4 regions of the Enterococcus sp. LJL90 genome follow, and region 1 is predicted to be linked to each of the others. Evidence: a T-box and tRNA genes for the amino acid it is inferred to sense, from the RefSeq annotation. Region 1 holds a T-box; the other regions hold tRNA genes.
What was found. A T-box is a leader RNA that pairs with one kind of tRNA and senses whether it is charged. The one in region 1 lies ahead of argS (arginine--tRNA ligase), so its partner is inferred to be a tRNA-Arg.

Region 1 (7,503 bases):
AATCAATTTACACCGATTGCCACTTTAGGCGAAGCTATCCGCAAACAAACTATTATTATTAATGGTGTTTCAAAAACATATGCGATGACCGGCTGGCGCATTGGTTATGCAGTAGGTAATCAAGAAATTATTGCGGCGATGATTGATATCGCATCGCAATCCACCAGTAATCCAACCGCAATCAGTCAGTATGCTGCCTTAGAAGCTTTGACTGGACCACAGGAAACGGTTGAAGTGATGCGGGAGGCCTTTGAAGCCCGCTTAAATGAAATTTATCCATTGGTGGCGGCTTTACCTGGAGTGAAACTAGAAAAACCTCAAGGCGCCTTTTATCTTTTTCCAAATGTGAAGGAAACTTTAGCAATCTGCGGCTATGATAATGTCACAAAATGGGTTGATGATTTATTAGCGGAGGGCTATGTTGCCTTAGTAACCGGCGAAGGCTTTGGCGCACCGGAAAATGTGCGAATGAGTTACGCAGCTGATTTAGAGACCTTGAAAAAAGCTGTTGAACGAATGGCAGCCTTCATTGAAAGTAAACGACAAAAGTAAGTTTTTAATTTTAGCTAAAAACAATTCGGGATAATTGTAGACTAGTTGAAAAGTTGAATTCATTCGACTTTGAAGAGGAGAGACAATCGTGAAACAAATATCAATTATTGATTCAAAAGATCACGTAGGAGAAACAGTCCAAATCGGAGCCTGGGTCGCCAATAAACGTTCCAGCGGGAAAATTGCTTTCTTGCAATTGCGGGATGGCACAGCTTATTTCCAAGGAATTGTTGTGAAGAGTGAAGTGCCGGAAGAAGTTTTCCAACTGGCAAAAAATCTGAATCAAGAAACTGCCATTTTACTAACTGGAGAAGTGCGGGAAGATACCCGTTCAAAATTTGGCTATGAAATTGGGATTTCTGCTATTGAAGTCGTCGGCGAAAGTCATGATTATCCAATTACACCGAAGGAACACGGCACTGATTTTTTGATGGATCATCGCCACTTATGGCTGCGTTCATCAAGACAGCATGCCATCATGCAAATTAGAAATGAATTAATTCGGGCGACTTACGAATTTTTCAACAGCAACGGTTTTACTAAAATTGATCCGCCAATCTTAACTGGTTCAGCAGCTGAGGGCACGACGGATTTGTTTGAAACTAATTATTTCGATCAAAAGGCCTATTTGTCTCAAAGCGGCCAATTGTATATGGAAGCAGCTGCTATGGCCTTTGGCAAAGTTTTTTCATTTGGACCAACCTTTAGAGCAGAAAAATCTAAAACGCGTCGCCATCTGATTGAATTTTGGATGATTGAACCAGAAATGGCCTTTATGCATCAAGAAGATAGTTTAGAAGTCCAAGAACAATACGTCGCCTTTTTAGTCCAAAGTGTATTGGACAACTGTGATTATGCTTTAGATGTTTTAGAACGGGACAAAGAAGTCTTGAAAAAATATACCCAGCTGCCATTCCCACGAATCAGCTACGATGAAGCCGTTGAATTATTGCAGAAAAATGGCTTTGAAGATATCCAATGGGGAGATGATTTTGGCTCACCTCATGAAACATTTATCGCCAACTCCTTTGAACAACCTGTCTTTATTTTAAATTATCCAAAAGCAATTAAGCCGTTTTACATGAAGCCGCACCCAACAAGGGATGATGTTGTGATTTGTGCGGATATGATTGCTCCAGAAGGCTATGGCGAGGTAATCGGCGGCTCCGAGCGGGCAACCGACTTTGAATATTTGTTAGAACAAATTAAAGCTCATGGTTTGGATGAAGAAGAATATCAATGGTATTTAGATTTAAGAAGATACGGTAGTGTGCCTCATGCTGGTTTCGGCTTAGGCTTAGAACGGGCGGTAACTTGGATTGCCGGCATTGAACATGTCAGAGAAGCGATTCCGTTCCCTCGTTTATTAAATCGGATTTATCCATAACAGAAAAAAAGTGGAAACTCTCACCTTTGAGGGTTTCCACTTTTTTATTTTAAGAAAAATTAACGAGCTGAACTTTTACGGCGGGCTTTCCGACGATTTTCTTCAATCATCGCTTCTTTTTCAGTGATTGGATCAATGACTGTTTTTTTCACACTAGCTAAAAAGCCAGCTGCGACAGCAACAGTAGTTAAGCTGCCAAGGACAACGCCAGTTACAAATTTTTTCATAGTTATCACCCTTTCAATTATTCTAGACCTCTTTATTATGAAGGAAATCTTAAAAAATTACTAGTGAAAGGCAATTCTTGAGAAAAAAATTCTGAGAGCTTCTTTAAAAAAAGCAGATGTGCTACAATTAGCTGAATAACAAGAAGAAGGGGTCATTTATGATTACTTTAGGGATTGATACAGCCAATCAGCCCTTAGCAGTTGGGCTGATTCAAGACGGGAAAATTTTGGGAGAAACTCAAACAGCAGTCAAAAAAAATCACAGCCTGACTTTAATGCCTGCAATTGAAGAATTGACAGCTGCGGTCGGTTTGAAACCCGCAGAGATTGACCGGATTGGTGTGGCGCAAGGGCCTGGCTCATATACAGGATTAAGAATTGGTGTCACAATTGCCAAAACGTTAGCTTATACCTTAAAAAAAGAATTAGTTGGCATCTCCAGCTTAAAAATAATTGCCGCCAACTGCCACAATGTGAAGGGTTGGCTAGTACCGCTATTTGATGCTCGTCGGGAAAATGTCTATGCGGGAATCTATCAATGGCAGCAGGGAGAATTAATTGAAGTTTTAGCTGACCAACACATTGCTTTAGCGGAACTTTTAGAAAAAATTCCACCAGAGCAGGAGGTTTATTTTGTTGGAATCGATACCGAAAAATTTTTAGACATGCTTCAGGGCAATCCCTTGTGGACTATAAATCCCATTGCAGAATGGGATTTGCCAAGAGGAACCGTAGCTGCCGCCTTGGCAGCCGCGGGGGAGCCAGTAACAGATATCCACGGCTTTTTACCCGATTATTTGAAACGGGTAGAGGCCGAAGAAAACTGGTTGAAAACCCATCATGAGAACGGGGAAAGTTATGTTGAAAAAATTTAAAGAATTTCTTCAACTCTTTTTTTCCAAACGAGAGCCACTTACTTACCCTCAGCAGCAGGTAACCATACATGGGGAACTTTATTTAGCTCGTCAGCTTGAGGTTTTAGATGTGGATCAAGTTTTTGCCTTGGAGGGGGAAGTTTATTTTAATGAGCATCCCTGGACACGGGGGACTTATATCCATGAGCTACGCCAAAGCAAGAGTAAACTGTATTTAGGTTTATTTTTAGACAGCCAGCTATTAGGCTTTGTCGGTTGTCGGGTGGCCAGCGGTGATTGCCATATTACTAACGTTGCAGTCAAGCCAGCTTTGCAAAGTAGCGGCTTGGGCTCATGGCTGATTGACGAAGTCGAAAAATTTGCTATAATGTGGCAATGTGAGAGTATGAGTTTGGAAGTTAGAGTTAGCAATCTCAGCGCTCAGCGGTTGTATCGTCGCAAAGGGTTTGTATCAAGAAAAGTTAAATACAATTACTATGATGACAGTGCTGAAGATGCACTGGACATGGTGAAATATCTTTAAGTGAGGGATTGGCAGTGTTAGTCAACAAACATTTTCTGCCGGCAGAAAAATTAGCTCCTAAGTTATGGCAAATGGCAGAAGCCAGCTATCAATTTGGAGCGCCGTGGCAGGAAAATGAATTTCTAGCTGATTTAAGTTTAGGTCACAGTGAGTACGTAATTTTTGTGGAGGACGATTTGATTTTAGGTTTTCTTGGTTATCATTGGGTCGTTGATGAAGCGGAGATTACTAATCTGGTCGTCAATCAAGCAGAAAAGCATCAGGGTGTCGGCAATCGCTTAATTTGTGAGCTGATGGATCAAGTAGGCAGTAAAGGCGTCGAGCATGTCTATTTAGAAGTGCGGGCCTCCAATGAAGCCGCCCAGAAATTATATAAGAAAAACAAATTTGTTGCTGTGGGCAAACGGAAACACTATTATCAAAACCCTCAGGAAGATGGAATTGTGATGTCAGGAAAGGTGCGCATTGAAAAATGTCAGAAGTTAAGAGCTTAATTTTGGCGATTGAAAGCAGCTGTGATGAAACCAGCGTCGCTGTTGTCGAAAACGGCGAAAAAATTTTAGCCAACATTGTCGCATCGCAAATAAAAAGTCATCGTCGTTTTGGCGGCGTCGTGCCAGAAGTTGCCAGTCGTCATCATGTGGAACAGATTACTTTGTGCATTGATGATGCGTTGGCGGAGGCAGAAATTGAACCACAAGATTTATCAGCAGTCGCCGTAACTTATGGCCCCGGTTTGGTGGGAGCCTTGTTAATTGGCGTATCAGCGGCTAAAGCTTTTGCTTGGGCATATGATTTGCCGTTAATTCCTGTCAATCATATGGCAGGACATATCTATGCGGCAAAATATGTGCAGCCGTTAAAGTTCCCGCTTTTAGCTTTATTAGTCAGCGGCGGGCATACCGAATTAGTTTATATGGTTGAAGATGGTTCTTATGAAATCATCGGCGAGACTCGTGATGATGCAGCTGGTGAAGCCTATGATAAAGTCGGCCGCATTTTAGACCTGCCTTATCCCAGCGGAAAAGCTTTGGATGAATTGGCTCATCAAGGAAAAGATACTTATCATTTTCCACGGGCAATGCTACAAGAAGATAATTTAGATTTTAGTTTTAGCGGTTTAAAGAGCGCTTTTATTAATTTAGTTCATAATGCGCAACAACGGGAAGAAATGTTAGTTCCTGAAGATTTAGCAGCCAGCTTTCAAGCCAGTGTGGTCGATGTCTTAGTCGGCAAAACTAAAAAAGCCTTGGCTAGCTATCCTGTTAAGCAATTAATTATTGCCGGCGGTGTTGCTGCCAACCAAGCTTTAAGAGCAGGCATGACTGAAATGATGGCTGAAAATTATCCGGAAATTGAACTGTTAATTCCGCCATTGCGTTTATGCGGTGATAATGCGGCTATGATTGGTGCCGCCGGTTATATTGAATTTAAAAAGCAGCATCTAGCCAATATGGCTTTGAATGCCAAGCCAAGTTTGACATTTTAAATTGAATCCTGTGGTTTTTCTAGAAATTTACGCAGGAGTCTGCTATAATTTTGGCAGTTAAAAAATGTCTGTTACGACAAAAGAGTAGCGATTACAGATTTTCACAGCGAGTTTAGATTTGGTGGGAGCTAAACAAAAATGTAATGGTGAAACGCCCTTGTCAGATCCTGTTTACAGACGGCAGCTACCGTTATCAGCATAAAGTTGGCCGCAATTGTGGCAATCAGAGTGGTACCGCGGGAAATTCTCGTCTCTAGTTCTGTCAGTTTTAGGGCTGACAGTCTTAGAGGCGTTTTTTATTTACTTATTTATTTTGTTAAGGGGAGAAATTTTATGAACAATCAAGAAATCGTGGCAAAGGTCATCTTTGATGTTGTCAAAGAACATTTGTCATTAGCCGAAGTCCAAAAATTATTGGAAACACCCAAGTCAGTTGACCATGGCGATGTGGCCTTTCCAGCCTTTGCTCTAGCCAAGGCTTTTCGCAAAGCGCCGCAGCAAATTGCGGCTGACTTAAAAGAGCAGATTAACGGGGAAGCCTTTGAAAAAATTGAAGTCGTGGGACCTTATTTAAATTTCTTTATGGATAAAGGCCAAGTCACTGAAAAAACGTTGAAGGCCGTGATTGAAGCTGGCGAACATTTCGGCGACAGCACAATTGGGGAAAATGGCAATGTCACGATTGACATGTCTTCGCCCAATATTGCAAAACCAATCTCAATGGGCCATTTGCGCTCAACAGTTATCGGCAACTCGATTGCCTTAATCATGAAAAAAATCGGCTACAACCCGATTCGGATTAATCATTTGGGGGACTGGGGCACGCAATTTGGTAAATTGATTGTGGCTTATAAAAAATGGGGCAGTGAAGAAGCAGTGCGGGCGACACCGATTACTGAGTTGCTGCGTCTTTATGTACAATTCCACGAAGAAGCTGAAACAGATAAAGCTTTGGAAGATGAAGCGCGGGCTTGGTTTAAACGCTTAGAAGAAAACGACGAAGAAGCGTTGCGTCTATGGCAATGGTTCAGAGAAGAGTCGCTAAAAGAATTCAATAAAATTTACGATATGTTGGAAATTTCTTTTGATTCTTTAAACGGAGAAGCCTTCTACAATGATAAAATGGCTGAAGTTGTTACTCTGTTAGAGGAAAAACATCTATTAAAAGAAAATCAAGGGGCAGAAATTGTTGATTTGTCTGCCTATGACTTAAACCCAGCCTTAATCCGTAAATCTGATGGGGCAACTTTATATATTACCCGAGATTTAGCGGCGGCTATTTATCGTAAACGGACCTATGATTTTGCCAAATCGTTGTATATTGTAGGAAACGAACAAAGCAATCACTTTAAACAATTAAAAGCCGTTCTCAAAGAGCTAGGCTTTGATTGGTCAGATGAGATGGTTCACGTGCCCTTTGGTTTAATTACTCAAGGTGGTAAGAAACTATCCACCCGTAAAGGTAAAATTGTTTTATTAGAAGAAGTTTTAAACGAAGCAATTGCATCTGCCAATGAACAAATTACCGAAAAAAATCCTGACCTCGCCAACAAGGATGAAGTGGCCAAACAAGTTGGGGTTGGAGCGGTAGTTTTCCACGATTTGAAAAATGATCGCTTAAATAATTTTGATTTTAATTTAGAAGAGGTTGTCCGCTTTGAAGGGGAAACCGGTCCTTACGTGCAATACACCTATGCTCGGGCAATGAGCATTTTACGGAAGGCTGACTTTGTCGCAGATGCCGAGAAGTCATATACTTTGGCTGACCCTGAAAGCTGGGAAGTCGTAAAATTATTACAAAAATATCCGGAAACAGTTTTACAGGCGGCTAACAATTTTGAACCGTCAGTGATTGCTAAGCATGCGATTAAATTAGCGCAGGCCTTTAATAAATACTACGCCCAAACTAAAATCTTAGTCGATGACAATGAAAAAGAAGCTCGTCTAGCACTAGTTTATGCACTGACAACCTTATTAAAAGAAGATTTACGCTTGCTAGGTGTTCATGCACCGCAGGAAATGTAGGACAAACTTAAAAGCTTAATGCCTTTGACATACGAACTCCTCTAACAGTTTTTTCTAGACTGTTAGAGGCTCTTCATAAATCTAGGCGTTAAGCTTTTTTTATCCGTTAATTCCAAAAGCCAATGCGTCGCGAGGAATCTTTAGCGGCTTTTTTTAACAGCGGCACCAGTTGCTGAACTTTTTGTGGATTCAAGCGTTGGGAATCTCCGACTAAAGAAATGGAAGCGACAACCGTTTCAGTATAATCTCTAACGGGAACAGCTAAAGAAGAAACGCCGACGGTTAACTCGTCTTTACTGTAAGCAAAACCGGCTTGACGGATTTTTCCCAATTCTTCGGCAAATTGTAAAGGATTAACAATTGTTGAGGGCGTATAAGCTGTCAAGGTTCGTTCACTTAATTTATCTAAAGGTGAAGGATCTTGA
Region 2 (7,503 bases), on a different contig from region 1:
CAAGCGGGAGTGGCTTTAACTTATTTAGCGCCATTTTCCTATCCATTTTATCGTCGGTATGGTTATGAGTATTTGTTTGAAAAAACAATTTACGATATTGCCGGTTCAGATTGGCCGAAAGCAAATAATCAATTGGGCACAGTGAAGCGACTAAGTTTTCGAGAGGCTCAGGCTGATATCAAAAATGTTTATGAAGCAGTTATGGCAAATCAAGTGGGCCCAGTAAAAAGAGCAGACTGGTGGTATCAATATAAATTTGAGATGCACCATCATAGTCAATATGCGGTCTATTTTAATGAAGAGGGCCTAGCTAAAGGCTATCTGGCTTATCGTTTTGATGAAGGTCAGTTCACGATTATTGAATGGGAATATTTGACGGCAGCGGCTTTTTGGAGCTTGGCGAATTATTGCGGCAGCCATAGCGATTCCTTTGGAAAATTTCATTATGAAACTGGCAGAAGCGCGAGTAATTTGAATTATCTCTTTGCTAAGCCAGCGTTGGAGATTTCTGTTCGACCAGAAATGATGGGCCGAATCGTCAATGCAGCTAATTTCTTAGAGGAATATCCTTTTTTAGCGGCAGCAACGAACTTGAATTTTATTTTGGAGCTGACTGAAGATCGCTACGCCCCTTGGAATACCGGGAAATATCAAATCACAATTTCTGCTAATGGGGACTGCCAGATTGTTTCTGACAATCTGCAGGCTGAACTCAGCACTTTGACCTGTGATATTCAAGGTCTGACGCAATTGATGCTAGGTTTTCGTTCTGGTGAGGAGCTAAAATTTTTCGAGAAAATTCAAGCTCCCGAAGATTTATTAGCGGATTTAGGTCAACGGATTTTGCCGAAAAAACCAATTTTGGAGGATTATTTTTAAGCAGCGTTCTCTTATAGTAGGGATTAGTTTTTATGCTTTAAAAAAAATTAGCATTTACTAGATGTAAAAATAAAATCTAAAAGAGCTATTACAAAATAGGAAAATCACTGGGGATATTCTATTTTTTCTTTTGTTTATAAATTTCTGAGAAAATCAAAAACGTCGACTGTTGTTGAGGCAAATCGACGTTTTTTGTTTGGAATTATTTAGTTTTAAAAGAAAGCAAATTACTCAAAAAGCCGAGCAGATTTGGTTAATTTATAACGAATTTTGGTTTTGGGACGTTGATTTTCAGGATCTTCGTGGAAATTTTTGAGAGCGGCCTTGATAACTAACTCGCGACTGACTTTTGACTGATGGAAACGTTTAGCGTAGATTTCTTCTGACGTTTTTTTCATCTTCGATCACTCCTAATTTCAGTTACCTCACTCGTGATGAAGGAGCAAGACTGTTCAAAATTTTTTGGTCCTTGCAATTATGATAGCAACTGAAGAGTCAGATTAAAAGTTTTTTGCCTATTCTTAAAGAATTTTAACGATTTACTGAACGGCCGATGCGATTAATTGTATGGCGCAATCCGCGGATAGCAATCGACATTTCATAAATATTTTCTGGTAAAGTCATTCCGCCAAAACCGGCATCCCCGATGTGTTGGATATCGACGCCACAAGTTTTATTGACAATCGCCATCTGACGAATGGTTTCCGGACGTGCACTTTCTTGACTAGTTCCGATTGCTGTCATCGTTAACAAGTCGTAGCTTTTCGCAATTTCAACAGCTTCAATTAAATGTTTTTCCGTGAAACCTTGAATTGTTCCGACAGCCGGCAGTAATAAAATATCTGCGCCAGCTTTTGCGTAAGCTTCAACAGCTTCGGGTGTCACAACAGGTTCACTTGAGCCAGCTGAATGCATTTTACCAGCAATAATTAAGCCACTGAAATGTTGTTTAGCAACTTTAACAGCATCCGCAATCGCTGCATTGGTCACACCAGTTCCAGGATTTCCAGTAAAACAAATGAAATCAACGCCCATTTCCTCCGCTTTTTGGATTGTTTCTGGTGAGCTAGTTCGACCAGAGCTAATTGAAATTCGTTCGCTTAGCATGTCATCAGAAAAAGCAATTGGTTCTAAATTTATCCCAATTGGTCGGCCCGTTAATTTTTTCAAAGTAGGAATCGGATTTTCAACTTCCGCTTCTGGATTCATCAATTGTGCAAAAGAACCTTCTACAGTAGTGCCAGGCATTCCAAAAACAATCGGACGGAAACAATCAAAGGCGTTTAGCAAAATTAAATCGGCTCCATAAGCGCTAACCACTTCTGCATTAGTAATATCGCCGGCTGCTGGTGAAGCCAGGACCACATTTTCCACCGCAATTGTCCGGCCTTCACTAGCTTTAATTGATTGTTTCAACTCAGCTGCTGTCATGTTAGCGATTTCGCTAGAAAATGCGCTAATTAATCTTTTTACCATTTTAAAACCTCCAAAATTTTAATTACTATATCATTATAACCTTAAAAGCGTTTGACATAAACATTTTGCAAAGATAAAATAGTAAAGTATTTGTCCCCTTAGTTAAATGGATATAACAAGTCCCTCCTAAGGATTAGTTGCTGGTTCGATTCCGGCAGGGGACGTCAATCAAAGAGACTGTGGCATAAGTCAAAATAGATTTGATTTTCCGAAACTTAAGCAACAAACGCTGTCTATATTAGTTAATGTGGGCCTATAATGTTATGGAGAGCCGAAACATATAAGCTTTCTCATCATTATACTTGGTTATAGTAAAAGCAAGCTGGTTCGGATAGCTAATCTATAAAAGCTTTTATGTTGTAGTCTTTTCTTATTTTTGAGGGATGGTGTGAGTGTGGGAGTAAATCAAAGAAAACCGGCGATAACTTTTTTTGTGATAATGTTAATTTTTGGTATCCTGTCGATTTTTGTGACTTTTCCATTATCTAACGGAGATGAAGGATTTCATCTTAGCGCTGTCTACAATATGTTTAGTGCCAATCATCCTGAAGCGATGTCAGAAGAAGCTCTTAGGGAAATTGAAATGGTGGCGACCTCGCTACCGAAAAATATCGATTTGGGTCAGCTATTTAGTCAAAAAATCACGGCAATCAGTGCTGATGGTGTAGCGTTGAATATTTTAACGGACAGTAATTTAATTAGTCGAATTGATATTGCCCATCTGCCGGCTGCGCTAGGCGCGTTAATCGGCCGTTTTATCTATCCAAGTATTGGTTGGATCTTGGTCTTTTCTCGGCTGACAAATCTACTGTTCTTTTTAATTAGTTTTTATTTTATCATCAAAGCCAGCAAGGTAGGCCAATGGTCTTTGATCATGCTTTTTACAGTTCCTTTTATTCAAAAATTGGCTAGTCCCAGCTATGATGTTTTTTGTTATGTTGTAGTGTCATTTTTTATTATGATGATCTTCAACTTACAACAAAAACAAAAGTTTGCAGAGTATACCAAGAGAGAGTGGCTTGGCTTAACAACTTCGCTGATTTTATTGTTCTTTTTAAAAAATAATTATCTTTTTGCTTTACCGCTGCTTTTAGCGCTACCAAGTCTCCATCAGCCAGTTCTTAATTGGTTCAAAAAGTTAAAAAAGCACCGGCGCAGCTTATTAGTCATTTCTGGGGCTTTATTGATTGGGATATTTCTGATAGTTTTACATTGGCAAATTAATTTAGTGGAATTGGCTAAGGTTTTTTTCACAAATTATTTAAATGTTGAAACTATGGGGAGGAGAGCCAGACAGCTTTGGCAGGTGACACCATTAATTTTACCTAATTTATTGAATATACTATGGCTACTTTGCCTATTTTTAGTATTATTGACAGAGAAAAAAAGGCGCTGGTTTGGAGCTAGCCAAACTATTTCTATTGGTGTTTTTCTATTGAATTGGATTGGGATTTTCGCAGGGTTCTATTTAATTTTAAACAGGCAGCCGTTTGATGACTTATCTGGTCGTTATATAAGCCCTTTTCTGATTCTAGTTCTTCCGCTGTTGCAAAACTTCGGGACCAAATATGAGCTGCAACTGCCCGAAAAAGTGGTTAAACGCATTAGTTTAACCAGTACAGTTATTATTTTAGTACTGTATTTGATTATTTGTTACTACCGTGGTTTTGTGTGGGGAGTAACGCCAACTTGGACAAATTTAGGATAAAAAATTAGCAGCTTCCTGATTCTCATACATCAGGAAGCTGCCTTTTTATTTACGCCCAATCACCATTTCTGAAAACAGGGACGCGGGTGCCATCGGCTTTGATGCCGTCGATGTTCATCTGTGAGGAGCCAATCATGAAGTCGACGTGGGTGTGGCTGCGGTTTAAACCGGCAGCGATTAATTCTTCTTCGGACATTTCGGTGCCGCCTTCGATACTGAAGGCATAGGCTGAACCTAATGCTAAATGATTTGAGGCATTTTCATCGAATAGAGTATTGTAAAAAGTAATGCCAGATTGGGAAATTGGTGAAGGGTCAGGCACTAAAGCGACTTCGCCTAAATGTTTGGCGCCTTCGTCAATTGCCAATAATTTTGCTAAAACTTCTTGTCCTTGTTCGGCTGAAAAATCAACCACTTTGCCATCTTTAAAGGTAAATTTCATACCTAAAAGGGTAGTCCCAGCATAGCTTAATGGCTTAGTGCTGGAAACAACGCCATCAACGCGATTTGCATCAGGAGCGGTAAAGACTTCTTCAGTTGGCATATTGGCCATAAATTTTTCGCCGCGGGCATTGAAACTGCCAGCGCCTTCCCAAAGATGATTTTTTGGCAAACCAACAATCAAATCAGTCCCCGGAGCAGTATAATGCAGCGCAGTAAATTGTTCTTTATTTAACTCAGCAGCTTTTGAGGCTAATTTGGCATCGTGATCCTTCCAAGCTTGAACAGGATCCGCTTGGTCGATGCGGGTCGTTTTAAAAATTTCTGACCATAAGGCTTCAACTTGTTCTTTTGATGAGTTTAAATCTGGAAAGACTTTGGCTGCCCATTCTTTACCGGCAGCCGCCACAACGGTCCAGCTGACTTTATTGGCTTGGGTTGCTTTTCTGAGGTTCGCCATGGCTTTACCGGCAGCTGCTTGGTAAGTAGCCACACGGTCAGCGTCGACACCGGCCAATGAATCAGGGTTTGCTGAAACAATGCTGATGCGGCTAGCACCTTTGGCCACCCAATCATCTGAACGGTCAACGACATATTGTGGAATATTTTCCAGACGGTCACTGTCAGCATTGGCTAAAAATTCTTTTTGGATAAAATCATCGTTCCATTGGACAATGACTTCAGCGGCTCCTAATTTGTAGGCATGTTCGGTAATCAAACGGACTAATGGTGCTTGGTCGACACTGGCTTGCACCACAATTGTATGTCCTTTTTCAACGTTTACACCAACCTCGGTAATCAGTTGAGCATATTTTTTTAATTCTGTTTGAAATTCACTTGACATCAGGAAATCCCCCTTATTTTTAATTACATGAAATATGATAGCATTTGCAAATCCTAAAAACAATTATTACCACTGGAAACATTTGTTTTGATAACTTATTGAAGGTTTAATTAAATTACATGGTCATAATTGAAAGCTTATCTAAAAAGAGTTTTGCACTTTAAATAAAACGTGGTAAAATGTAAATATAACAGAGATTGAAAACGTTGTTACCGACGCCAGACAGGGAGGAATCATCATGGCCCGCAAGAAAACAATAACAAAAGAACAAATTTTAAAAGCTGCATACGAAGTTGTCGCAACCGAAGGATTCTCACGTTTTACCGCCAGGAATATTGCTGCTAAGATGGGTTGTTCGACCCAACCAATCTATTTGGAATTTAAAAATATGAACGACCTGAAGGAAGCATTATTGGACCAGCTCTATGCTTATTTGGCGGATGAAGTTTTTATGGTGGAACACACTCGTCAGCCACTGATTGATTTAGCGCTGAATTACATCCATTTTGCTGAACGGGAAAAACAACTTTACCGGGCGCTTTACTTGGAGGAATCAGGTTTTGGCAATAAAATGCAGGAATTTTCTAATAATCTTTTTGCTGAGCTGGCTTCAAAGGATCCCAGCTATGAAAATCTTTCTCCAGAGCAGATTCAGTCTCTAAATATGGGCTGTTGGGTGGTTGCTACCGGAATTGCCTCGTTGATGTCTTCGGCGATTATCAAACCGACTGATGAGCAGATTATCAGCCTCATGCAACTGACAATTGATAATATCTTAAAAGATGATGTGCGGATTGATTTAGATTAGGTATAGTTTGAAATAATTTTTGACTTCATTTTGAGTAGTGATTTGACCTTTAACTGGATGGATTTTGACCAAAATAAGATACTGTCATTATGGACACAATTCCAAATGAAGAATAATTTTCTTTATCAATTATCTTTTAAACAGATGTATCAACAGTACTGAATGACAAATATTTGTTATTTCAGTGCTGTTTTTTTTTAATAATCCCAGTCTATCTGGAAACTTGAAAATAACCAATCCAATCGCTTTTGGTAAGTGATTGCCATGAGAATTCGTATTTTTGATGAATGATTTATAAATGTCTGACTTACTCAAAATTTATTATTCAATCTAAGCAGAATTTTATTTTTAAGGAGTTTGCCCATGAAAACAAAAACGGTAGAGCAACGCCATCCTTTAAATCCCTTGACTTTGTGGTACACCGAACCCGCCTCCAAAGGTAAGACAATCTTATCTCCTGGAGCTTTTAATACGACTGAAGAAGACAATTTGTGGCAGCAATTTACTTTGCCAATCGGCAACAGCAGCATGGGGGCTAATATCTATGGAGAGATTAGCCAAGAGCGGCTGACCTTCAATCAGAAAACTTTATGGAATGGTGGTCCCAGCGCAAGGCGTCCTGATTATAATGGCGGCAATAAGCCCATTGCTGAAAATGGGCTAAAAATGTCAGCAGTTTATCAAAAAGTTATTGAGTTGTATCAAGCAAATCAAAATGAGCAAGCAGCTGAGCTAGCGCAACAATTGGTTGGCGGAGCAAATGGTTATGGCGCTTATCAGTCGTGGGGAAATATTTATGTTAATTTTCTGCTAGATGAATCGCAGGCGGAAAATTATCTTCGTTCATTGGATTTAACCAAAGGGCTAGCAACGGTTTCTTTTGATTATCAAGGTGGGACTTTTTCAAGAGAATATTTGGCTAGTTACCCTGATAACGTCATTGCTTTTAAGTACACAGCTGAAAATATAAAAACGAATTTTGATATACGTTTTCCGATTCATAATGAAAAAGAGGTTCTTGAGGGAAACTTAGGTAAGGAAATTTCAACTAGCGTTTTTGGAAATAACATAACTGTCAGCGGAAGTCTGCAGGATAATCAATTGCGGTTAAACAGCCAATTGCAAATTGGTGAGACTGATGGAAAAGTTTTTGTAAAAGACGGAGAAACACTAGCTGTCAGAGAGGCAACTTTCGTAACGATTTTTGTCACGGCTAGTACGGATTACCAAAATATCTATCCCGACTATCGTTCCGGAGAAACTAGCCAACAGCTTAACGAACGGGTTTCAAAGATTTTAGCAGCAGCGGTCAAAAAAGGGTATCAAAAAATTAAAGCAGACCACTTG
Region 3 (7,503 bases), on a different contig from region 1:
TGTATTAAATTCAGCAACAGCTAAGTTGATCCGCTTCACTGCATAATTTTCCTGAATAAAAGCCAAAATCAACTGAAAAAATTCTTTTCCGAAGCCTTGACCAGTTAAAGCAGGCCTCATGCCCAAACCGAAAATAATTTCATCAGAATTTTCTGCTGGTTCCAAAACAAAATAACCAAACAATTCTCCTGCCTTGATTACTTGATAATAGCTGTCTCCCCGCTGTTTAGCATCCATCATCTCCTCATAATCTTCAGGATCAGCGCTTAAATCATAAAAAGCATAATCTGCTGGATAGTGCCATTGATTGGCAATCATTTCTGCATTGGCTTGCGTCAGCGAGCTAATTTTAAAATCAGCCCTTTCATATAGTATATGCAGATCCTCCCAATGGGATTTTGTCATAAAATACTCATTGGAGCTGAAAGTTTTTTGCAAGCTAGGGGAACTATAACTGCCGGCTTGTTCAAATTGAAAGCCGAGACCCTCTATTAAGTTTTGCGAGGCCTGATTTTCTGTAAAACAACAGGCATAAACTTTTGTTACCTGTTGTGAAAAAACTTCTGTTAAAACTAGGGCTACCACAGACTTCATAATCCCCCGCCGTTGAAAATCCGGGTGTAAAACAAAACCTAGTTCTTTTATTTGTGGATCATGATCTTCAGAGTCATCATGCACTGTAATATGGCCAATCACCTGCAAGGTTTGCTTTTCTTCAATCGCATAAGTTTGCTGATTGTTCAACAAATTTTGCAGCATCGCTTCTGCTTCAGCCAAAGAGCCAGCATGTCGCCAGCCAGCCGCCTCTCCTAAACCCGGAATTTTTGTATAAGCATAAAAATCAGCTAAATCTGTTTCTTGAAAAGGTCGTAATTTAACTTGACTAGTTTCCATTTTCATAAGTTGCCTCCTGAATAGTTTGCAAATATTTTTCTCGTGTCATCACATAATCAAACATCTTAAATGTCTGCTGTAAAGTTGGTGAAGTGTAGCTACTGGTTCCAGAAAAAGTAAAGCCTAGTTTATTAATTAAAGCCTTGGAAGCCTCATTATCTTCAAAATAGCCAGCATAAATTTTCTCAATTCCTTGAGTGAATAAATCCGCCAAAACAACCGTCACAGCTTCAAAAATAATTCCCCGCCGCCGATAATCCGGATGCAATACAAAACCCAATTCTTTTTCCTTAGAATCATTGACCGCCGACTCATCATGGATTGTTAAATGTCCAATAACCCTACCCGTTTTTTTATCCTCAAGGGCATAGGCAAAAGGATTATTGATCAAGCTTGGCAAATCTTCTGCCGCCTCAGCCAAATTTTCTAAATGGCGCCAACCCGCAGCCTCTCCCAAGCCTGGTATTCTCGCATACTGATAGAAATCTTCTAAATCCGTTTCTTGAAACCGCCGCAACAAAACTTGTTGTGTCTCCATACTCCTTCACCTCATACCATTCTACATCTAGTGTACTAAATTTTTATAAAAATAGTGGCTTTTTTCAGAAAACATTTTCCTTTTATTGAAAATGAAAAAATTTAGTTAGCTTAATGCTAAATATTTTCCGATAAAATCATTCATTGACGACAATGTTATTTTGTTGAAAATAAATGTTGAAACACTGCTGCAGTTCTGGTAAAATCATTGATGTTGCTAAAGTAAAAGCAGCTCACAATTGAAACGCCTTTACTTCTGCTGATGTCATAGTAGCTCAGCCGGATAGAGCATCCGCCTTCTAAGCGGACGGTCGGGGGTTCGAATCCCTCCTGTGACGTAATTAGAAAACACAAGAAACATCATAAAAGTCTCTAAAACCTTTTTTGTTAAGGGTTTTAGAGACTTTTTTGTTTGTTTTTAATTACTGGAAATATCCTCGAATGCAAAACATTTTGCATTGATTTTGCATTAACTCATACTTTACTATTTATAAAAATAAAAAAATTTTTATAAGAAACGTATTTAAAGTTAGATCAGCTACGAGAAGAAATAAATCATAGAAAATCCCCTTACCTAAACTTGGTTGACCTTTAAGAGCTGTAGCTGTGTTTGCCTGAGATAACCAAACTCACAAAATACAATTGCCATCCCCACACCGCCACCTTATAATGAAAGAGAAAAGAAAATCAGAAAGCGGGTGCTTTATGGGATTATTTGATGGTTTAATGGGCAATGCCACCCAACATGGCAATGAAGCAGTTCAAAAGGAGCTGCAGGATGTCTTGATTCCTCAAGAAAAAGTTGATTTGGCCTTCAAGTTAGTGCGGGATTTAATAGTTTTCACTGATAAACGTTTGATTATCGTGGATAAACAAGGGATGACGGGTAAAAAAGTTGAGTATAAATCGATTCCCTATAAATCAATTTCACGTTTTTCAGTTGAAACTAGTGGCCATTTTGACTTGGACGCAGAGCTGAAGATTTGGATTTCTAGTGCTGAAGCCCCTTCTGAAAGTGTCCAATTCCGTAAAGATAAAAATATTGTCGAAATTCAACAGGCCCTTGCAGCTGCCGTGTTGGCTTAAACAATCTACAAAGTCATCTGTAAAAATTCAAAGCCGTGCAAGTTCGCTGATTAGCGACGAGTTGCACGGCTAATTTTTTTATTAAGCCTCTTATGTTACCCTTCAAAAAATCTAACCTTCACAATTGTTATGTCAAAGTCTCTCCTCATTAAGAAATCACACACAATGGTTGATTTGCGTTGTCGCTTAATTTTACGACACGCTCTACTCTAAAAAACAAGCCTCGCAATGCTTCTTTTCAAGCAGTCGGCTGAATATTATACCAATCATGTTTACCGGTTTTAGGTATATGCCGCCGCTTCTCCACTTCAAAACTGAGGGTTGAAATATTTTGCATAGTCGGAATGTCCCGCACCACAATTAACCTATCCTTCGGAACATTCGGCATAAGATAATTTGCCACAAATAAATCGCAATCCGGCAGCTCATTTTTTGCTGAATCATTTTCCTTCGAAGTATAAAATTCGTTATTTAAAGGAATGATTGTAATCTTAGTATTAAAAATTTGCCAAAAATATTCTGTTAAAGCGTGAATATGGGCGGGACCCAAGTTGCTGCAAATCCCCACTTTGATTGCTTGACGATTGCGCTGTAGCATTTCTGGCAACCCCTCCCAAAGAATCATTATTTTGCATAAAAAATCGTCGTAGTAAAAAGACAAATCTGGTATGTGATATTTTTTCCCAATCGCTAAAACAAGCGCTGCCAATAGTTCTGAAAATTCCTGAAAATTTATTTCAACTGTTGGTCGAGAAAAATTATTTCGCTGATAAAATATGTAACGGGGATAAGGATAAGTTTTATGTTTTAAATAAGTCGTGATAAACAACTCTTTAAGGCGTTGATAACTACCATCATCGATACTCAATTGTCCCCTTTGCACTAACTCTGAAATAAAATCATCTGCCGCAAACTGGACGCGTTCTTTTTCAGCTGGATTATCCCAGCTAATTTCCTGCCAAAAAACAGTCAGCAGGATGTCCTTCTTAATTGCAGGCAATTCAGCTGCAGAAATTTTTTCCGATTTCTGCTCAAGTTGCTTCAAACAATATTCCAATAGCTGATTAGCTTGAAAATTTTGCAACTGTTTCAAATTTTTTTTAGAGTCAATCAGCTTGCCCTGCTGAATACGAATTAAGGCAACACAAGCAGTAAAGCAGCCTTCATACAGCTCAACATTGTTAAGATTTAACTTGAATTCTTTGTTAAACAGCTTCAAGACTTTAGAAATTTTTTGCTGGTCAAAGGGAAACGGCCATTCCCGAAAACCATAGGCCTCTAAGAAATAATTTTGGAAGAATAAACGTAGCTGCGCTTCATTACTTCCCTTTAATTTAAAAGGATTTTTTTCTAAAATGATTCCAAAATCCCGCAATTTTCGGCTTAGTCGAACTCCCATTCGATATAAACTAGAATTGCTGATGAAAAGACGATCCTCCCAATATTTAGAATTTTCCCCTGGTTCAAAAAAAATCCCTTGTAGCAACTGAAACTCCAGAGATTTTTTTAAAATATCCCCGTAAATAGTTTGAACTGTCTGATTTCCATTTTCCACCACTCGCAAACCCGTTTTGCTATTTAGATCAATCACCAGCACATCTGGCCAGTTTTCTTGAAAATAATCCAAATCGCTGATAATCGTCTTGTTGGAAGTATTGAGCTGGCGAGATAAAGCATCCAAGCTGACCCGCTGATAGGTGGTGAATAATAAATTTAATAAGGAGATGCGACGGTTCATGGTGGTGTTCAAAACTGCTTTCATAGCTAGGCTTCCTTTCTGATTCCTGCATTCGTAAAAAAATTTCAAATACTTAAAAGGAAACAAATAATTCTTTTAGCAAATTTCTAAATATTTATCCATTTAAAATCGACATTCAGGTAATTATAAGTATAATTTAAGCACTTATAAAAACCCGCTATTTTATTTACGAATGACTTCACTTTTATTCTTTTTATGGAGAATAAAATAGAAGAAATCTTCTGTCAATCTTGACTAAAACAGCAATCAAAATTCTTGAAAAAACTATCATTATGTGAATTTTTTCTTTTTTTGAACTCGTATAAGCACTCACTATTTTTAAAAAAATTCAGATATGGGAGCCTTTTTATTGCTCTAGAAACTTTATAACAATTTATATTATTTATAGGTAGTATTTAGAAAGCCTACTTTTTAATATTTTTTTATCTCAGAAATAAAAAAAGACAACATCGGTCAATTTTCTCTTTTCCGTTAACATTATTGATTGACCCGGCCATCTTTTATTTCCTCAATTGGACTATTTCCACAAAAATTGTTATTTAAAATTGAAGATTAGCTTTTAGAATGATTCCCATCGGTTTTATACACTAAAAAGATTTTGATTAAAAAAAACGCTAAGAAGATTTTCTTCCCTTTTTTAGGAAAAAACTTCTTAGCGGTTTTTATAATTTTTTGGATTTGACCATAAAAAACATGGTATTGAGCTAATCTCTTCGCGGCAAAATAATTTTAAAGCCTTGGGATAATTTTTTTCACAAATTCTACTCGAAATTCTCTCCATGATTATTAAACAGTCTTTTGGAAAATTTCGGTTGAAACTCTTCTAAAGACTCCACAGTGACAACTTGTTTTTTTAGTTGAGCATAAATCACTAACTCCTTGCCAATATAAATGCCTACCCGCAAATCCTTTTCTTTGGTATCGCAAAAAAGCAAATCACCGGGTTGTATAGCGGTTAACGGGATAATCCATCCGCATTTTTTTAGCTGCTTCATTTCTTGCGGCAATTGTATTCCTAAAGACGTGGCGAAAAGATATTTCATCAGCCCGCTGCTATCAAACTCTTTGGGACCACTTGTACCTCTATTATACGGCTTGCCCAGTTGTTGGCCGGCTGTTGCAATTAGCAGCTTTTGTTCAGCTGTCGCTGCTGACAAAATGCAGTCATTTATGCTGGCTGACTTCACTGAACTGACTTGTGGTTGTTCCAAGTTGTATCTAAACCTCTCTGATACTTCTTGTGTCAGCTTTTTATTCACAACTCGTTTAGTGTAGTCTTGAGAAAGCATGATTAATTTTGGATGTCCTGAAACTGAATCAGCTAAAAAAACGCTCATGCTTTTAGCTAAATTCCTTCGCCTTTTCATTTCAATCCCCACCTTTTGTTAAATTGTCATCGTTAACTAACTCGTTCGATATTTTTTTATTTTAGATATTATTAAATATTTTATCATTGAATTAGTTTTTCGGCAAAGTCAATTTTTATGAAGGTGGGAATTTTCTTGCTTGCGGGTAGAAAAGAAGATATAGAAAAAGACATCCACTAGTTTTGATGTGGATGTCTGAACATTATAATGTCGAATAAATTGAAATCAAAAATTTACACTCTTACCCACTCGCCTAACCACTTTAAAGTAGAATGATTAAATTGACGTTTATGCAAAATGCCGTTAATAAGTTTATATCTCCATTCAATAATTGGTTTGAAGGTGGATATTTGAGAATTATCTATGACAGATTCTGATGCTACGCCAACACTTGGTCCAACAATTAAGGTACTAAAAAGAATGGAAGCAACTAGTAAAACTTTCATTTTTTTCATTGGTGTCACCTCGTTTCATCTATAATGGGTAAATCTTTAACTAATGGTTGTTCCAAATCGGTAGCCTCACCTAAATTCTCACCATTGAGAATTAAGTAGTACTTATTCTCATCAGTACGTAAAATATACCCTTCAGAAAAATCTTCCCCTGTAAAAGTTCCGTCGAGATATTCTGAATCCTGGTTATAAGGCTCAAAAACCGTACTAACAAAAAATATCGGCAAGATAAACAGGAGTAACAAAATGGCTCGGTTGGTCTTGCGGACTTCAAAACCATCCATAAGAAAGCTGACACGCTTTCGCAAAATTGCACCGGATTCGGAGCTGAAATGGACTACATTGCGTTTTTTGATGGTGCTGTTTTGAGACTTGGTTAAGCTTTTTTTATTGACGGAGACTAATGACTCCACGTAGGAAAAATAATCATCCTCGCAAAGATTTTTAGTCACCTGCGAGTCTACTCGCATTTCGATGACTAGACTCAATCCCTTACGCAGCAGGTACATCGGCGGAAACCACCAATAAATTGCCACTAGCACTTCTAGAAGATACTTCAGCAAAATATCTTTATTTTTAATGTGCTGCAGCTCATGGGTTAAAATAAAATTCTTTTCTTGTCTGGTCAGATTGGGAATGTCGGCCAAAATCACTTGTGGATGAAGAATGCCAATCGTCACAGCTGAACTGGTGGCATTGGATACCGAAACGTTAATCCGTTGCCGCTTCAAATTGGCTTTTATCTCCTCGGCAATATCGTTGAGGGGAATACTATCAGTTTCTAATCGACTGACGTTTTTTGTCAGCAGCAAATGCTCCTTCAGTAAACGTCCCAATTGAATGACAACCCCAATCACCCAAATACTGCAAAAAATGGTTAATATTGACACTGTTAAACTACAGATAGTTATTTCATACAAAAGCCATTTGTAAATGGTTGGAAACAGCCAGGTTGATTTGATTGTTATCGCAGTTGGAAATTCAATCGGAATCATCAGGCGCAGAAAAATCATTAAGAAGAGAGTAAAAATAAAATCCACACGAATCTTCTTTAAGCTTTTCTTTGACCATAAAAGATAGAACAATAGCAGAGTTAAAATCAGCACAAACCCTAATGAGGTTAAAATGGAGGCAACTGATAACACCATATTATTTTCGGTCCTTCTTGATCAATTTTTTCCTTTCCAAAATTTGTTTTTCTAACTCATTCAGTGACTCCATGTCCTTAGTGGTGTCAATAAAATTGGTCACCAATTTTGACAGTGAATCTTGGGACATCTCTTGTGCGATAAATTGCTCTTCACTAATCGTTGGCAGATATTGGCGGGTTAACGCAGTTTTGTTATAGCCGATGCCACCAATCTCCAATAGGTTATTGACAAAAAGCTTTTTGACAACTGCCGCCACC
Region 4 (7,503 bases), on a different contig from region 1:
GTTTATCCCGACGGTAAAGTTCAATTATCCCGCAACGGCGATGTTCGTACACGACTGCGCTTTGGCTATCAGGAAAAATTAGAAACTAGCTATCGGACGATTTACGGCATGTTTTTATTGACGACCTACGCCAAAAATCTGCATTTTAGCTTAAGAGACCGGCCAGTTTCTGGTGAAGTTTCAGTTGATTATGATTTATTTTCAATGGGAGAACAAATCGGTGAGTATCAGTTTATTTTGAAATTTACGGCTTGATGTATGGAGTGAATTTCAAAATAAAATTAATTGGCCTTTTGACGAACTAAATATTGCATTTTAAGGCAGTATTTTGTATGATAAAGGATAGACTGCGAAAGGACGTGTACCCTTTGGAATTAAGTGTATTTGAAGGATTAAATAAAAATGAGTTGTCAATGATTGAAGTGGCTCACGCAATCTTAGAGGCTAATGCTGACGTAATGGATTTTTCTGATTTAGTAAACGAGATTCAAAATTATCTTGGTAAATCAGATTTAGAAATTCGCGACTCCTTAGCTCAATTTTATACAGATTTAAACATCGACGGTAGCTTTATCTCTTTAGGGGATAACCGTTGGGCGCTGCGTTCATGGTATGCGATTGACTCGATTGATGAAGAAGTTTCGCCAGCCATTGATGAAGATGAAGAAACGCCTCGTCGTAAAAAACGCAAAAAGGTTAACGCCTTTATCACAGATGATGAAGACGCCATCGATTACAACGACGATGACCCTGAAGATACTGATTTAGCTGATGAAGACGATGAAGACTTTGATGATGACGATGATGATGACGATGAAGAAATCGCAGCATACAATTCTGACTTGAAGGAAATCGGCGCTGACGATAATGGCGATGATGAAGAAGAATTGCCGGGCAGCATTGAAGAAGACTTAACCATCGTAGACGATGATGATGACGACGACTTTGATGATGAGGATGAAGACGAAGAGTTTTCTGAAGAAGAATAGCCAGTAAAAAAACTGTTCCAATAGTAAAAACAGCTGAGTAATGGAAACTAATTTTGGTTTCAGTTATTCTCTGTTAAAACTTTTGGAGCAGTTTTTTTTACATTTTTTAGCGAATGTCGAATTTATTAATTTGTGCGATGATGGCTGCCATTTCAGCAGGTGATTCTAGCTGACCGCCGTTAATCCAAGCCTGAAAAACACCGAATTGCGCACTGCTGAGATAGGCAGTAAAATATTTTTGTTCAAGGGGAGATTGCAGCTGAATATTCTGAATGCGGGGCAGCAAATTTTCTACCATATTGGCGGTAATTGCTTCTTTGATGTGATTTTGAATTTCGATTGAACCCCGATCAGAAATCAGCAAAGCCAGCAATTTGCCTTCAGCGGTAAAGAAGGTTAATAGTTCAGTAATTATCTGTTTGACGCTAAGATTTTCTTTAAGAAGTGTGGCTTGATTAATCTGTGAAATCAATTCTTTTTGATACGCCTCAATCATTTGATATTTATCAACATAATGTAAGTAAAAGGCACTGCGGCTGATTTCGGCTTCCTGACAAATATCTTTCACAGTTATTTTTTCAAAGCTTTTTCTTTCTAATAAAGCTATCATACCATTTAAGATATTGCGTTTAGTGCGATAAAAGCGCAGGTCTTGTTTATTCTCTGTCAAAAAATCACTTTCCTTCATTTCTCGATAATAAATTTGATTGTATTGTTGCCAGCATTTTGATAGCTACTAACTCAGTAAAAACATGCTAAGCTTGAACTTAGCTTACAAAATAATTTACAAGCTGTCCATTATCTAAAAAAAGACAGCTACTGGACTTCAATTGCATAAAGCGACTGTCAAAAGTCGAACCAAAAAGCTAACTTTTGGCAGTCACTTCAAAATGAAGGCCAGACCAGCTGTCTGAAAATAAACTAATAGTTAATGAAAGAGTTTAGAAAAAAGTTGGGTTCATCAAGTGATACCAGTTTATTTTTTCTCGGTCAGAAATTGAATGAAGGCGACAATAATTGAGAAGACAGTTAGAACTGAAACAATTAGCTGGGAAACATTCGTGGCATAACCGGTTTGCGCTGGATCTAGAATGCCTAAAACGAGGTAATAAACAGTCCAAATAAGACCAATGCCTAAAAGTAGAAAAGCAGCCATAATGATATAGGGATTGGCTTTTTTTAGTTGTGGCATTAAGCTTAAGAGTTTATTGGTCTTTTGTGCTTTACTTTTTTGTTTCCGGGTAATCACGCCGCTGAAAAAACCAACGATGACGCCGATGGATAGACCGATACAGATTGCAAAGAAGATAGTCATAGAACTCCTTAAAATTGAAATTATTTAAAAAATACGTGGTAACAGTCCGGCAATATCTTTTAGGCATCAAATCTTTTGCGCTTGGAGGAGCTTTGAATGCCTAATGCTTCCCGATATTTAGTGACTGTTCGGCGGGAAATTTGAATCTCTTTTTCCTTTAATAAATCAACAATTTTTTGATCCGATAAAGGTTTTTGCTTATTTTCTTCAGCGACTAATTGGGCAATGGCCTGCTTGGCACTGTCTGCACTTTGGTCATCGCTGCCGGCTTCATTAATCCGATTGGTAAAGAAATTTTTTAATTCAAAAATGCCAAAATCGGTCTCTAGATATTTGCCATTAACTGAGCGACTAACGGTTGATTCGTGAATCTCAAGTTCTTCAGCGACTTCCTTCATCGTTAATGGTCGCAAAGGACGCCTGTCATCTAAAAAGAATTGCTGTTGAACTTGGGCAATGACGGTACCGACCCGTAAAATAGTATCTCCCCGCTGTTGCATCATTTTTTTCATCGTTTGGTATTCCTGTTGCTTGCCTTTTAAATAGGCCAGCGTTTCATCATCCGCTTTAGCCTGCATCCGTAAAAAATATTTTTCCTGAAATTTTATTTCTGGTTGACCTTTGCGGTTGGAACTGATTTTAATTTGGCCTTCAACAACTTTGACGGATAAATCAGGCACGACATATTGTTCGGTTTCTTGGCTAAAGCCACTGCCGGGAGAAGGGGTCAAGGTTTGCAGATAGTCAAAAATTTGTTGAATATCCTTCAATTCAATCGCAAATTTTTTGGCGATTTTTTCCCAGCGCCGGGCAACCAAGTCTTCAAAATTTTCCTCTAAAATAATATAAGCTAGGGCTGGGGCATAGTCATCCCGCTCTGTCTGCAGCATCAGGCACTCCTGCAAATCACGGGCCCCCACACCAGCGGGTTCTAATTGCTGAATCAAGGTCAATGCATCCAAAAGCTCAATAGCACCGGCACCGGTTTGTTCCGCAGCTTCTTCCAAAGAAATTTTCAAATAGCCATTCAAATCAATATATTCTACTAAATATAAAACAAGACTTCGTAAAAACGTATCCCGATAATTTAAATGGATTTGCTGAATCAAATATTCAAAAAGAGAAATCCGGTCTTGGGACACCAGATTAATAATGTCTAAGCCTGCTTGACTGGCACCAGAACCGCGGCCATAATCTGCCACAAAGCTTGGCTCGATCACTTCAATCAAAGGATTTTCTAAGGCCATATTATCCAAGTAATCTACCAGTTCTTCAGTATTAAATTGCAGGACCTGCAAGGATTGCTGAAGCTGCTGAGTCATTGCCAGCTTTTGGGTTTGCCGCTGTTGTTGTGAAAAATTTTGTTCAAATTTCATATTTTTAAAATTTCCTCTTGTTTTTTTTTGCTAAGTCGGATAAACTATAACTCGTGCCGCGCCCTTAGTGTAGTGGATATCACGTAAGATTCCGGTTCTTGAGACGGGGGTTCGATTCCCTCAGGGCGCGTAAAGCTAAATTCATTTTGTCTTGAATCCGCAGAAAAGTCAATCTTTTCTGCGGGTTCTTTTTTGTATTTAGAAGTAGTTAGGAAACAGCTGCATAAAAAATTTTAGCGAATTATTTCCCATAAAACAGTTCGCAATTTTCTGACAATTCGCTTCATAAAAACTTTACAACTCTTTCACAAAAAAACATAGGCTTTCGGTTGTTTTTTTTGAGGCAAACTGGTAGAATAATTTTTGTAGGAATGAGGAAGAAAAAGTTTAAAATTTTTCCCATCCGAATTTTTTTGAGGTCTATGGGTCGTTTTTGGTCTACTATGGACAAAAATTGTCCTACTAAGGAGAAAACAATGCTTGATGATTTGAAATTGATTGAAGCAGTGGCTCCGGAAATGATTAAACTTCTACAAGAACGCGTGCAAGTCCTGAGAGCTATCTACTGGCAACAACCGATTGGCCGGCGAAGTCTCGCCGATAATTTAGGAATGACAGAGCGGGTATTGCGTACCGAGACCGATGAATTAAAAGAGCTTGAGTTAATCCACAGTTCGAAAAGCGGCATGTCCTTAACCAAAAAAGGTCAAAAAGTTTTTCGCCAGCTGGAAAAGTTGATGAACAACTTGAAGGGCATGGATCAGCTAGAGCAGCAAATCGCCAAGCAATTTTCAATTGAACGTTGTCTAATTCTTGAAGGAGATAGTGATCTCCATGAAGAAATTATTTCGGAATTTGGTTCTGCTTTGTCGGATGTATTAAATGTTAACTTACCCATAGGCGAAAATATTATCGCAGTCATGGGTGGTACGACGATGGCAAAAGTTGCCCAACATTTGAAAAACTTGGAAACCAGTCAGCGACACAATATTTTTGTACCGGCTAGAGGTGGTATCGGCGAAGCATTGTCGGTTCAAGCCAACTCTGTCAGTGCTGTGATGGCAGCAAATTCTGGCGGCGAACACCGTGCACTTTATGTGCCGGAGCAGTTGAGTCGGCAAACCTATGAATCATTGTTGCAAGAACCATCAATTCATGGTGTACTGGGATTAATCAGCCAAGCCAATTGCGTGATTCACAGTATTGGTCGTGCGTTGCACATGGCAGCCCGCCGCAAGATGAGTGAAGCAGAATTAGTGATGCTGCGTCAAAAACATGCGGTTGCAGAATCCTTCGGTTATTTTTTCAATGAAAATGGCGAAGTGGTTTACAAAGTTCCCCGAGTCGGTATTCAGCTGCGGGATTTAGAAAAAGTTCCTTTGATTTATGCCATCGCTGGCGGAAAATCAAAAGGCAAGGCGATTCGTGCCTATTTAGAAAATGCTCCACAACAAACGTGGCTCATCACGGATGAAGCTGCGGCAAACGAGATTTTAAAAGGGTTCTCCCTTTAAAATAAATTAATTTGTGATTTTCATAAGGAGGAAATCTTAAATGACAGTTAAAGTAGGTATTAATGGATTTGGACGTATTGGACGCTTAGCATTCCGTCGTATCCAAGATGTAGCAGGAATCGAAGTAGTAGCAATCAATGATTTAACAGACGCTAAAATGTTAGCTCACTTGTTAAAATATGATACTACTCAAGGACGTTTCAACGGAACTGTTGAAGTTCATGAAGGTTCTTTCAACGTAAACGGCAAAGAAGTTAAAGTTCTTGCTAACCGCAATCCTGAAGAATTACCTTGGGGTGAACTAGGCGTTGATATCGTTTTAGAATGTACTGGTTTCTTCACTTCAAAAGCTGCTGCTGAAAAACATTTAACTGCTGGCGCTAAACGTGTTGTAATCTCTGCTCCTGGTGGAAATGACGTGCCAACAATCGTTTACAACGTAAACCATGAAACATTAACTGGTAAAGAAACAGTTATCTCTGGTGCTTCTTGTACTACTAACTGTTTAGCTCCTATGGCTAAAGTATTAAACGACGAATTTGGTGTTGTTGAAGGCTTGATGACAACTATCCACGCTTACACTGGCGACCAAATGACTTTAGATGGACCTCATCCTAAAGGTGACTTCCGTCGTGCCCGTGCTGCTGCAGCAAACATCGTGCCTAACTCAACTGGTGCGGCTAAAGCAATCGGCTTGGTAATTCCTGAATTAAACGGTAAATTAGATGGAGCTGCTCAACGTGTGCCTGTTCCAACTGGTTCATTAACTGAATTAGTAACTGTTTTAGACAAACCTGTTACTGTTGATTCTGTTAACGAAGCAATGGCTCATGCTGCAAACGAATCTTATGGTTACAACACTGACGAAATCGTTTCTTCTGATATCGTTGGTATGACTTTTGGTTCATTATTTGACGCAACTCAAACTCGTGTGATGACTGTTGGCGACAAACAATTGGTGAAAACTGTTGCTTGGTACGATAACGAAATGTCATACACAGCTCAATTAGTTCGTACTTTAGAATACTTCGCAAATCTTTAAGATTTAAGAAGGCTAATTGAAGACGATTGTCTAATAAAGCGGGGAAGCGACGCGCTTCTCCGCTTTTTATTTAGAATAAATGAAAGAACGCACAAATTAATCAGGAGGTCCTCCAAATGGCAAAGAAGACTGTTAAAGATATTGATTTAAAAGATAAAAAAGTCTTAGTACGGGTAGACTTTAATGTTCCCTTAAAAGATGGTGTAATTGGTGATGATACTCGAATTAAAGCGGCATTGCCAACCATCCAATATGTTATCGATCAAGGCGGCAAAGCAATTTTGTTCTCCCACTTAGGTCGTGTTAAAACTGAAGAAGACAAAGCTGGCAAATCTTTAGCACCAGTTGCCAAACGCTTAGGCGAATTATTAGGCAAAGAAGTTACCTTCGTTCCTGAAACTCGCGGCAAAGAATTAGAAGATGCTATCAATAACATGAAAGACGGCGACGTTTTAGTTTTTGAAAACACACGTTTTGAAGATGTTGACGGCAAAAAAGAAAGCAAAAACGATCCTGAATTAGGCAAATACTGGGCTTCATTAGGCGATGTTTTTGTAAACGACGCCTTCGGTACAGCTCACCGGGCTCATGCTTCAAACGTTGGGATTGCTTCAACAGGTATTCCAACTGTTGCTGGCTTCTTAATGGAAAAAGAAATTAAATTTATCGGTGAAGCCGTTGAAGATCCAAAACGTCCAATGATCGCTATCTTAGGTGGCGCCAAAGTTTCTGATAAAATCGGCGTGATTGAAAACTTAATTCCTAAAGCGGATAAAATTTTAATCGGCGGCGGCATGACGTATACTTTCTACAAAGCTAAAGGTATGGAAATCGGCAACTCTTTAGTCGAAGAAGACAAAGTTGACTTGGCTAAGTCTTTAATTGAAAAAGCTGGCGACAAATTAGTTTTACCAGTAGATTCAATCACGGCTGCTGAATTTTCAAATGATGTACCGACCGAAGAGCACGCAGGTGATGTACCAGTTGGCCAAATGGGACTAGATATTGGACCTGAAACAATTGCTTTTTTTGCCCAAACTTTAGCGGGTGCGAAAACAGTTGTTTGGAACGGACCAATGGGCGTTTTTGAAATGTCAAACTTTGCCCGTGGGACCATCGGCGTTTGTGAAGCCATTGCTAACTTAGAAGGCGCAACAACCATTATCGGTGGTGGCGATTCTGCTGCAGCCGCTGAACAATTAGGTTTCGCTGACAAATTTACCCACATCTCTACTGGTGGCGGTGCAAGCTTAGAATTATTAGAAGG

Region 2: it has a tRNA-Arg gene. The T-box ahead of argS (arginine--tRNA ligase) is inferred to sense a tRNA for this amino acid. The anticodon was not compared.
Region 3: it has a tRNA-Arg gene. The T-box ahead of argS (arginine--tRNA ligase) is inferred to sense a tRNA for this amino acid. The anticodon was not compared.
Region 4: it has a tRNA-Arg gene. The T-box ahead of argS (arginine--tRNA ligase) is inferred to sense a tRNA for this amino acid. The anticodon was not compared.

The regions. Positions count from the first base shown of each region.
Region 1 covers NZ_JBXPBQ010000007.1:126,742-134,244, reverse strand. Annotated here, with positions in the region: gene AC1Z3S_RS14995 (pyridoxal phosphate-dependent aminotransferase) at 1-552, shown strand, start outside; gene asnS (asparagine--tRNA ligase) at 641-1,939, shown strand; gene AC1Z3S_RS14985 (DUF3042 family protein) at 1,999-2,166, opposite strand; gene tsaB (tRNA (adenosine(37)-N6)-threonylcarbamoyltransferase complex dimerization subunit type 1 TsaB) at 2,325-3,041, shown strand; gene rimI (ribosomal protein S18-alanine N-acetyltransferase) at 3,025-3,564, shown strand; gene rimI (ribosomal protein S18-alanine N-acetyltransferase) at 3,579-4,058, shown strand; gene tsaD (tRNA (adenosine(37)-N6)-threonylcarbamoyltransferase complex transferase subunit TsaD) at 4,037-5,053, shown strand; T-box leader at 5,115-5,311, shown strand; gene argS (arginine--tRNA ligase) at 5,387-7,078, shown strand; gene AC1Z3S_RS14955 (IclR family transcriptional regulator) at 7,185-7,503, opposite strand, start outside.
Region 2 covers NZ_JBXPBQ010000006.1:119,275-126,777, reverse strand. Annotated here, with positions in the region: gene AC1Z3S_RS13850 (GNAT family N-acetyltransferase) at 1-879, shown strand, start outside; gene AC1Z3S_RS13845 (hypothetical protein) at 1,107-1,277, opposite strand; gene AC1Z3S_RS13840 (DUF7916 family protein) at 1,411-2,355, opposite strand; tRNA gene AC1Z3S_RS13835 (tRNA-Arg) at 2,448-2,519, shown strand; gene AC1Z3S_RS13830 (DUF2142 domain-containing protein) at 2,744-4,063, shown strand; gene AC1Z3S_RS13825 (aminopeptidase) at 4,113-5,348, opposite strand; gene AC1Z3S_RS13820 (TetR/AcrR family transcriptional regulator) at 5,587-6,156, shown strand; gene AC1Z3S_RS13815 (glycoside hydrolase family 95 protein) at 6,520-7,503, shown strand, end outside.
Region 3 covers NZ_JBXPBQ010000006.1:207,683-215,185, forward strand. Annotated here, with positions in the region: gene AC1Z3S_RS14270 (GNAT family N-acetyltransferase) at 1-900, opposite strand, end outside; gene AC1Z3S_RS14275 (GNAT family N-acetyltransferase) at 884-1,432, opposite strand; tRNA gene AC1Z3S_RS14280 (tRNA-Arg) at 1,696-1,769, shown strand; gene AC1Z3S_RS14285 (PH domain-containing protein) at 2,137-2,517, shown strand; gene AC1Z3S_RS14290 (AcpB/EbpR/MafR family transcriptional regulator) at 2,756-4,279, opposite strand; gene AC1Z3S_RS14295 (C40 family peptidase) at 5,038-5,643, opposite strand; gene AC1Z3S_RS14300 (hypothetical protein) at 5,877-6,098, opposite strand; gene AC1Z3S_RS14305 (M56 family metallopeptidase) at 6,104-7,243, opposite strand; gene AC1Z3S_RS14310 (BlaI/MecI/CopY family transcriptional regulator) at 7,245-7,503, opposite strand, start outside.
Region 4 covers NZ_JBXPBQ010000004.1:228,898-236,400, forward strand. Annotated here, with positions in the region: gene AC1Z3S_RS11220 (YwiB family protein) at 1-255, shown strand, start outside; gene rpoE (DNA-directed RNA polymerase subunit delta) at 369-989, shown strand; gene AC1Z3S_RS11230 (TetR/AcrR family transcriptional regulator) at 1,096-1,659, opposite strand; gene AC1Z3S_RS11235 (hypothetical protein) at 1,966-2,304, opposite strand; gene rpoN (RNA polymerase factor sigma-54) at 2,364-3,680, opposite strand; tRNA gene AC1Z3S_RS11245 (tRNA-Arg) at 3,739-3,810, shown strand; gene AC1Z3S_RS11250 (sugar-binding transcriptional regulator) at 4,157-5,194, shown strand; gene gap (type I glyceraldehyde-3-phosphate dehydrogenase) at 5,235-6,236, shown strand; gene AC1Z3S_RS11260 (phosphoglycerate kinase) at 6,353-7,503, shown strand, end outside.